Regions from separate parts of the Pueribacillus sp. YX66 genome, predicted to be linked through region 1. Evidence: a T-box and tRNA genes for the amino acid it is inferred to sense, from the RefSeq annotation. Region 1 holds a T-box; the other holds one or more tRNA genes.
The links. The T-box of region 1 lies ahead of ABU914_RS11220 (valine--tRNA ligase). A T-box ahead of a tRNA ligase gene usually reads a tRNA of that ligase, here a tRNA-Val.

Region 1 (5,141 bases):
ATTCAGTGAAATACGCTTCTGCTTACTATGGTCCATTTCGAGATGCGGCAGGAAGTGTACCTCAGTTTGGAGATCGGAAGACGTATCAAATGGATCCTGCTAACCGGCTTGAAGCGATTCGCGAAGCGGAATCTGACGTAGTAGAAGGGGCGGACTTTTTAATGGTCAAGCCAGCACTTGCGTTCATGGATGTCATTCGCGAATTAAAAGATTCGTTCCCGTATCCGATCGTCGCGTACAATGTGAGTGGAGAATATTCGATGGTGAAAGCAGCCGTTCAAAATGGCTGGTTCGATGAAAAAGAAGTCGTGCTCGAAACGTTAACGAGTTTGAAACGTGCTGGTGCAGACTTAATCATTACGTATCATGCAAAAGATGTAGCTACATGGTTGAAAAACGAATAAAGGTGAGGTGCTATTGATGAGAACTTTTGAACGTTCAAAAGCAGCATTTGAACAAGCAGTGCGCGTCATGCCTGGTGGAGTAAACAGCCCGGTTCGTGCGTTTAAAAATGTTGACATGAATCCAGTGTATATCGAAAAAGGAAAAGGTTCTAAAGTTTACGATCTCGATGGGAATGAATATATTGATTACGTTCTTTCTTGGGGGCCCCTTATTTTAGGACATGCTGATGATACGGTAATTGAAGCAATTAAAGAAACAGCCGAGAAAGGAACGAGTTTCGGAGCGCCGAATGAATTAGAAACGAAACTTGCTGAGTTAGTCATCGAACGTGTTCCATCCGTTGAAGTTGTTCGTATGGTGAACTCTGGCACAGAAGCGACGATGAGTGCATTGCGGCTCGCAAGAGGATATACGAATCGAAATAAAATTGTAAAGTTTGAAGGCTGTTACCATGGACATGGAGATTCGTTGCTCATTAAAGCTGGTTCGGGAGTTGCAACACTTGGACTACCTGATAGCCCTGGTGTTCCTGAAAGTATTGCAAAAAACACGATAACTGTGCCTTACAACGATTTAGAAAGTGTCAGACTTGCTTTTGAACAGTTTGGTGATGACATTGCGGCCGTCATCGTTGAACCAGTAGCCGGAAATATGGGCGTTGTTCCGCCAGAAGCAGGATTTTTAGAAGGACTACGTCAAATTACCGAACAACATGGCAGCTTGCTTATTTTTGATGAGGTGATGACAGGTTTTCGTGTAGATTATCATTGTGCTCAAGGCTATTTTAACGTGACTCCGGACATAACGTGTTTAGGGAAAGTCATCGGCGGTGGACTTCCTGTAGGTGCGTATGGTGGAAAACGTGAAATTATGGAACAAATTGCACCGAGCGGTCCGATTTATCAAGCAGGAACGCTGTCTGGTAATCCACTTGCGATGGCTGCAGGCTATGCGACGCTTTCACAATTAAATCGTGAGACATATAAAGAATTTCAAAGAAAAGCGAACTTGCTTGAAGACGGCATAACGAAAGCTGCCAACGATTTTGAAATCCCACTTACGTTCAACCGTGCAGGATCGATGATTGGCATGTTCTTTACGAACGAAGAGGTGACGAATTACGAAAAAGCACGAACGTCTAATCTTGACCATTTTACTGCTTATTTTAAGGCGATGCTACAAGAAGGCATTTCTCTTCCGCCTTCGCAGTTCGAAGGTCTGTTTTTGTCAACGGCGCACAGTGATGAAGATATTGAAAAAACAATTGAAGCCGTTCGTGTTGCCTTCGAGAAATTAAGTAAATAGAATCGTTTAAACCCGTACTCAAAATTTTAAATCGAGTACGGGTATTTTCGTGTATCACTTGCATTCTTTAATCATATTCGTTTTTATCACCGCATAAACCTGTACTATATCGAGGTGCACGAAGAAAGGTGATGATAGCATGACGAACTCATTAAAATTTAACGTTGATGAATCGATTTGGTTTAAGCAAGGAGATGAAATTGACAATATACTATCGATCTCGTTAGAGCCGGACATTAACGTTGAAGAAACAGGGGATTACGTAACAATTAAAGGTTCATTGCGGTTAGGTGGAGAATACGAACGTTCAGAACATACGTCTGAGAAAGAAGAGACGTTAGAACGGTCAAGTGAGCAAATGTCGTTTCGTTCAGTACAAGAAGTTCGTAAACTTGATGATAATGTAGTTGAATTTCAACATCATTTTCCTGTTGAAATTACAATCCCGAACAATCGTGTCGAGAGTCTCGATGACATTGTTGTTACGGTGGAAACGTTTGATTATCGAATTCCGAACGCAAGCAACTTGCAAATGTCCGCAGAATTAGCAATTGAAGGGATTCAAAAAGAGCAAACGAACGAAAACGATCCTATTGACAACTATGATTTTGAAGAAAGAGTGAAAGACATTTACGTGAAAGATAAAACATCGTTCATGATTGATAGTCAAAGAGAAGAAGTAACGATGGACTTGCATGAAGTGGACGAGGTTCAGAATGAGCACACGGAAGAAGAAGAGGAACGTCAAAACAGCGGTCCTCAATTCGAATTAAAAAGTCGTGAAGAAGAGAACGAGCCGAATGAAGCACTTGAGTCGTTACGTAATAAAAGTGAAGAAGACATAGTTGAAACGCTTGAAAATGAAGAGCAACCTGTTGAAGTAGAAGAAGTTCGAACTGTTGAAGAAGTTGAGTCGGATGTTGAAGGGCTTCAAGAAACTAACATTGGTGAAATAGATAAAACAGAAAACAAACAGAAAACCCGGTCTGAAAACGCTTTGTATTTAACAAAAATGCTGACACGTGAAGAAGAGCAATTTTCACGGTTGCGCATGCGCATTATTCAACCTGGAGAATCGCTTGATTCCATTGCGGAGTCATATGAGCTTCAACCTACACAAATCGCAAGACTAAATCGGCTTCACGATGAACAAGTTGAAGAAGGTCAGATTTTGTATATCCCAGTGAAATCAGAAAATCAATCATGATTAAAACCATTCAAGAAACAATGAAAGTGATAGTCCGATAAGGATTAATAATAGAATGACATCAAATGGTGTCGGTAGCAGCAAAGTGCGTATAAATTGAAAGATCGTTAATGGCAGTACGAAAGCAGCACATGTGTCTCTAACTGTTAGCAACCACGGTGGGTATTTTAAACGGCGATAATATTGCTTTTTTTTCCCGAACCTATTCATTTTTTATCCTCCTCATCGTTCGTTGTTCATAATGTATGTATAAATAACACAATACGTTCATATGGACTTGACGATTCATGGCAAAATCGGTAAAATTTAAGCAAATTGAATGATTTGATATGCTATGAAAGGGATTAGTATGTGAAATGCACCTTATAAGAGAGAGAAATCAGTAGCTGAGAGATTTCTTAAGGAACGCAGCGCAGAAGTCACCCTTGAGCAGCTTCTTTGAACTATGAAAGTAGGAGAAGCCGGTTAAACACCGATATGTTGATGAGAAGCACAATTTATTTTAGTTGTGAATAAAGGTGGTACCGCGGAATTAACTTTCGTCCTTTTTGTGGATGGAAGTTTTTTTGTTTTTTTACACATTGCTCAGAACGATAATAGTTGGAGGAATCAAAGATGAATACAGAAATGCCGAAAAAGTATGACCCGAAAAAAACGGAAGAAAATAGGTATGCGTATTGGCTTGATGGGCGCTATTTTGAGGCAACAGCTGATCCGAAGAAAAAGCCATATACAATCGTCATTCCACCACCGAATGTAACAGGAAAGCTTCACCTTGGACATGCGTGGGACACCACGTTGCAAGATATGCTCACAAGAATGAAACGGATGCAAGGTTATGATGTACTATGGCTGCCGGGTATGGACCATGCTGGGATTGCAACACAAGCACGTGTCGAAGCGCAACTACGTGAAGAAGGAATGAGTCGTTATGACTTAGGTCGTGAGAAGTTTCTCGAAAAGTCGTGGGAATGGAAAGAAGAATACGCTGATCATATTCGGAAACAATGGGCAAAGCTCGGTCTCGGTCTCGACTACTCTCGCGAACGCTTTACGCTGGATGAAAGGTTATCGAAAGCGGTGCAGGAAGTGTTCATTAACCTATACGAGAAAGGGCTCATTTACCGTGGCGAATATATCATTAACTGGGACCCAGAAACGAAAACGGCATTATCAGATATTGAAGTCATTTACAAAGACATTCAAGGTGCATTTTACCATATGAAGTATCCGTTAAAAGACGGTTCAGGTCATATTGAAGTTGCTACGACTCGTCCCGAAACAATGCTCGGTGATACTGCAGTAGCCGTTCACCCTAATGACGAACGTTACAAACATTTAATTGGAAAAAAAGTCATGTTGCCGATTGTGAATCGTGAAATTGAGATTGTTGCAGATGATTACGTCGATATGGACTTCGGTTCTGGAGCGGTTAAAATCACACCAGCTCATGATCCGAATGACTTTGAAATTGGAAATCGACATCATCTTGAACGCATTCTCGTCATGAATGAAGATGGTACAATGAATGAAAATGCGGGTCCATACGAAGGGCTAGATCGTTTCGATTGCCGTAAGCAAATCGTTAAAGATTTACAAGAGCAGGGCGTTCTTTTCAAAATTGAAGATCACGTTCACTCTGTCGGACATTCTGAGCGTAGCGGTGCCGTCGTCGAACCGTATTTATCGACACAATGGTTCGTTAAAATGCAACCTCTCGCTGAACAAGCGATTGAATTGCAAAAATCGGATAAAAAAGTGAATTTTGTTCCTGATCGGTTTGAAAAAACGTATTTACGTTGGATTGAAAATATTCGGGATTGGTGTATTTCAAGACAGCTCTGGTGGGGACACCGGATTCCGGCTTGGTACCATAAAGAATCAGGCGAAATTTATGTCGGGCATGAAGCACCAGCAGACAGTGAAAATTGGGAACAAGATGAAGACGTACTCGATACGTGGTTTAGTTCTGCGCTTTGGCCATTTTCAACGATGGGATGGCCTGATGAAGAAGCAGAAGACTTCAAACGGTATTATCCAACTGATGTACTCGTTACGGGTTACGACATTATTTACTTTTGGGTAGCACGGATGATTTTCCAAGGGATTGAATTTACAGGTGAACGTCCGTTTAAAGACGTTCTCATTCATGGACTCGTTCGTGACTCAGAGGGAAGAAAAATGAGTAAATCATTAGGCAATGGCGTCGATCCAATGGAAGTCA
Region 2 (5,141 bases), on a different contig from region 1:
AAATGTGTCTTTCGCTCGCTACAATAACGAGTGTTAATCCTTCTTTTTTAAGCTTTTGAATGTCGCTCTTAACTTCCTCTAACATCTCCAAATGTTGCAAGTTTTTTTCATTACCAACCCAATAAGACTCGCCATTTACAACTGCTTTTAAACCTTGTCCGGCAATTGCTCTGACATTGGTCGCATCTTCTAAATGTGGAACAAGTGGTTCTACTTTTTGCATAATCGCTTTCGCTAAAGGGTGTGTCGACTTTTTTTCAATGGCAGCCACGACGGGGTAAAATAATGAATCGTCATAAACAATTGTTTTTTCAACGTGAGGCTCACCTTTCGTTAGTGTACCTGTTTTATCAAAAACGAGCATATTTAGTTTACCAAGTAATTCTAAAAATACCGATCCTTTAACTAGAATACCATTTCTTGCATTCCTCGTTATTCCTGAAATGTTAGCAATTGGTGACGAAAGTATTAACGCACATGGACAGCCAACGATGAGGACCGCCAATCCTTGATAAAGTGATTTCTCCCATGATAACTCAAAAAGAAGTGGAGGGACAATCGTAACTAAAGCCGCAAAAATCATAATAAATGGCGTGTAATATTTAGCAAATCGATTGATAAAAAGTTCTGTAGGCGTTTTTGTTTCTTGTGCATTTTCGACTAAATGCAAAATTTTCGCAAGTGATGAATCTTCAAATGCTTTCGTAACTTTTACTTTCAATATACCTTCGTTATTAATACTTCCTCCAAACAGGCTTTCACCAGATTCTTTTTCTACAGGTAAAGACTCACCTGTAATCGCCGCTTCATTAACTGAACTTTTCCCTTCAATGACGACACCATCAGATGGGATTGTTTCACCAGCTTTAATTAAGACGACGTCCCCAACTTGCAACGATTCAACGGGTACAAGCTTCTCCATTCCATTTTTAATCATCGTTGCTGTTTTGGGAGCTAGATCGAGAAGCTTTTCTACTGAGTTACGTGCCTTTTCCATACCTAAACCTTCTAAATATTCATTTAAGCCAAACAAAATAGCGACAAGTGTTCCTTCTTTCCACTCACCGATCGCAACCGCTCCGATTAACGCAACCGTCATTAATGTATCGATCGTAAATGTAAACTTAACAAGATTACGTAGACCTTTAATAAATGTTTTATAGCCACTTATCACCATTGCTGTTAAATAGATTGGAATTACAAAAAAAGAATTGTAAAGCGTGAAATCCAGTGTTAGCGCTACAAAAAACAGAGTTGCTGAACCTATTAAAAGCCATTTTTCACGATTCATACCTATATGTGTATGCTCCTCATCATCAGCAATAATTACTGCATTTTCAGTTGACAAAATGTCTTGGACTTTTGTTAAATTTACATTCTCATGAATAATAAGCTTTCCTTTCGTATAACTCAATTGAGAATTACCGGCATGATCGAGCTCTTTTATTTTTGATTCCATTTCTAGCGTACAGTTTGGACACGATAGGCCTTTTACTTTATATTCCTTCATGTCATTCCCTCTCCCTTTAATCATGTAAAACGTGATGAATCGTCTGTTTCAAAATAGACATTACGTGTTCATCATCAGGGGAATAGTATAAGGATGTCCCCTCTCTTCTAAATTTAACAAGACGTAAGTTTTTTAATAGACGAAGTTGATGTGAAACTGATGATTGAGAAAGTGAAAGTGTATGTGCAATTTCATTAACCGAGCATTCTTTTTGTGAAAGTAAAACAAGAATACGTATTCTTGTCGGATCAGATAGTGCCTTAAATGTTTGCGAAACTAAATATAACGTTTCTTCATCTAGCTCATTTTGTCGATTATCAATCTCATCTTTCATGTAAAATTCATCTCCTCTATATGAGTATATGTTCATATGAAAAAACATGCAACCAATATCGAAAACATTATAAAGTTCAAACAATTTTAATAATTATGTGATTAAATATCCACGATTCGGGATATAATAAAGATAGATAATAAGTCGCTCTACAAAATAAGCTTAGGAGTGTGAGAGTTAACATGAGAAGAGTAAAAATGTTAACATTTAAAGATCTTGTAAACGAAAATAAAAAAGAACTAATGAGAAATGATAAAGAAATGGAAGCGATTGAAAAAAGACTTGATGAAAAGTACGCTAGACGTGCTAAATATACTAAAACAGGCTCATAAGTATAATAAAACCTGATTCTTCGCTAAGAATCAGGTTTTATTTTTTGCTTTTAAAGATAACAATTCCGATTGCTGTTAAGCCAACTGCAGCAAGTATAAAAATAACGATTAAAAAGATGTTTACCCACTTCTCTGAATTTTCGTGGGCTTCTTTTGCAGGAACTTTCCCTTCAATATCATCTGCAACTACCACCATAGTCGTGTTAACATTTATGGATTCGTTTTCAGCTACTTTTAATTCATATTTCGCTTCGATTTGTTGTATCGGAAAAATAAACATTAGTAATAGTGCAAGAAATATACGTTTTGCCATATGAACTCCTCACTCTTTATTATATTGTTTTCTTTATATGGCATTTTACTATATTTTCCGCACAAAAGGTCTTTATAAATGTGAAATTTACGTCATTGTTTATTTTTTTTCGTCAATATACTCTCTTCTTGTTCCATCATTAAAAACGATGACTAAGTCAAGTTCTGTATAATCTCTATTTAACTCAAACGTTTGTAGGACGTTAGCAATCACTTCGTCATCAGTTAAGTTTTGATCGATGTCTAGATTTTTTAACTTCTCATATAGTAAATGAAACGCTTCTCCTCCTCTTTCATCAACACCTTTACGTTCATCACGGTATTCAACATCAATGTTTCCGCTAGGATTTCGTTCAAGTTCCACTTCAACATCAAATTTGTCATCATAGTCAACATCAAGCTCAAACTTGTTAAAAGGAAGCTCATCGATTTTTTCGGTTATCTCATTGTTCTCTTCATTTGAATCATTCGTGTTGTCTATCCTAGGCTCTTCATTAATCGTCGGGTTGTCTGGCGCTGTATTGTCCTGTGCACATGCGACAAGGGCAAATCCAAGCATGAAAACGATACTGAAAAATTTATTCATTCTTACACTCCCTCTTTTTTCGTTGTATTGTCAAAAGTTTTTTAATGAAAAACTGTAAAGCCCTTGGTATTAATGAACTTAAGGGCAAAAAGTGTTCTCCCTCCTTTATGAGAGGAGCTTAACATCATTTTCCCGCTGAGGCTTTACATTGAGTGACGAGAATGATAGGCTATAAAGCCTTACGCAACAGGATTGCTGCGTCTTTACGTAAAGAGTCATGCTCGTGGAGGCTCAATGTCAAGCCTTCAATTTTCGGAGAGTTTTCATAAATCTTTTGACGTTACCTTTTTCGTATCGTCTTCACTATTTCCTATGAGCGTAATTTTTAAACTCTTAATGAAAACATGATAGTGATTCGGTATCGCGAAAGCTTTTTAATAATAACATACAAAATTGTTAAAATGTAAAAATAATCCATTGACAAGTCCTCATTAATTTAATATATTTATATCTGTCAGCAAAATGACCCGTTAGCTCAGTTGGGAGAGCGCTACCTTGACAGGGTAGAGGTCACTGGTTCGAGCCCAGTACGGGTCATAAATCAACCACTTCATAAAAATGAAGTGGTTATTTTATTTATCTTTTAAAAAAATTTGAGAAATGTAGAAATCTATCTTTAACTTTCCTCCAGCTCTCGAAGGGACATAGATACTTTAAGCTTACTTCAGTTTAGTAAATGATAGTGAAGTTAATTGACGCACATGTTGCGCTTAGCTATCTTTTTTGAAAATATGAAGTGACATTGAAATTTTGAGAATCACATGAACAATAAAGAGCTGAATTTAAATTGGTGCGGAATGAAGAACTCAATACAAAAATAAACTTGAAAGAGTGTTTACTTTTCTTTGACGCTCCTTCTTTATCAGCATTATTTCCTATTCCAAAAACGTTGCTGTTGAATAGCAGAGATAAAGTCTTTTCCGAAGTTTTGATTATTTTCCGCGAAAACAACGCCAGCTAAATTGTTCTTTTCCGATGCGCGAACAAAAGTTTTTCCGCTTGAAGCCACTCCAATAGGCTTATAATGTTTATATGCTACATGTACATAATACGTAACATCAGAATTAAATTTGTTTTGATTTTTGGAACGTCCTCCGACGACATAAAGGGAGTCAACGAGATAAGGACTTGTTGTTATGAACGTTTCATCCACTTTCAATTTTGTCCCATCATTACCTGTGACCGAACCTAGCGTAGAACTAATGATGACAACAAAAACTCCACTTTGTCGTAAAAAGTTAAGCACATTTGTAACTTCTCTACCGTTAAAACCATCATCTATTAATACACCAACTTTTTGTGTGTAAGCGTATTTTGGTGTGCTAGTCTGGCTAAGGGATGGATATTTTGTCGATACGGGTACGTGTGTTCCAGTCGGCCGATTAACACCAATATTATCAGCAACAATATTTGCTAAATTTTTGTCTACATTAACTAATAAGTTAACGTTTTGCTGCCGTACAGATTCACTTCTTACTTTTCCGAGCTGATAGCTAAATGCTTCTATCGTGTGTTGTTTTTCAACTGGTGTTAAACTATTCCAAAAGATTCTCGTCTGCGAAAAGAAATCGTTAAACGACTTACTTCGACCTCGGATAACATGCCCTTCCACTCTTTTCGGATAATGAGCATATCCCCCTTCTTCTGGAGGTGTCGTATACGGTGTATTATTCGCTAATGAATTTCGATGATAGTTGACTTGATCGACATCAATTCGCTGCCTCATCACACCTCTTCGTGTATTGTTATGAAACGGACAGAGGGGACGATTAATTGGTAATTCATCATAATTTGCACTGCCTAGACGATGGTGTTGCGTATCTCGATAAGCAAATAACCTTCCTTGTAAAACAGGGTCGTTAGAAAAACCGATTCCTGGAACGACATTGGCTGGGTTAAATGCGACTTGTTCTGACTCTGTAAAGTAATTATCAATGTTTCGATTTAACGTCATTTTTCCAATGATTTGTACTGGAATAAGCTCTTCAGGCCAAAATTTTGCTGGATCGAGAATATCAAAGTCGTATTTAAATTCATCCTCCATTGGAATAAGCTGCACGCCTAATT

Region 2: it encodes a tRNA-Val, which carries the amino acid that the T-box ahead of ABU914_RS11220 (valine--tRNA ligase) is inferred to sense. The anticodon was not compared.

The regions. Positions count from the first base shown of each region.
Region 1 covers NZ_JBEUEL010000025.1:8,205-13,345, reverse strand. The annotation lists gene hemB (porphobilinogen synthase) at 1-404, shown strand, start outside; gene hemL (glutamate-1-semialdehyde 2,1-aminomutase) at 421-1,710, shown strand; gene spoVID (stage VI sporulation protein D) at 1,850-2,917, shown strand; gene ABU914_RS11225 (hypothetical protein) at 2,918-3,127, opposite strand; T-box leader at 3,243-3,467, shown strand; gene ABU914_RS11220 (valine--tRNA ligase) at 3,533-5,141, shown strand, end outside.
Region 2 covers NZ_JBEUEL010000014.1:12,361-17,501, reverse strand. The annotation lists gene ABU914_RS07965 (heavy metal translocating P-type ATPase) at 1-1,510, opposite strand, end outside; gene ABU914_RS07960 (ArsR/SmtB family transcription factor) at 1,527-1,844, opposite strand; gene ABU914_RS07955 (FbpB family small basic protein) at 2,027-2,176, shown strand; gene ABU914_RS07950 (hypothetical protein) at 2,214-2,489, opposite strand; gene ABU914_RS07945 (YusW family protein) at 2,589-3,074, opposite strand; tRNA gene ABU914_RS07940 (tRNA-Val) at 3,539-3,611, shown strand; gene ABU914_RS07935 (catalase) at 3,943-5,141, opposite strand, start outside.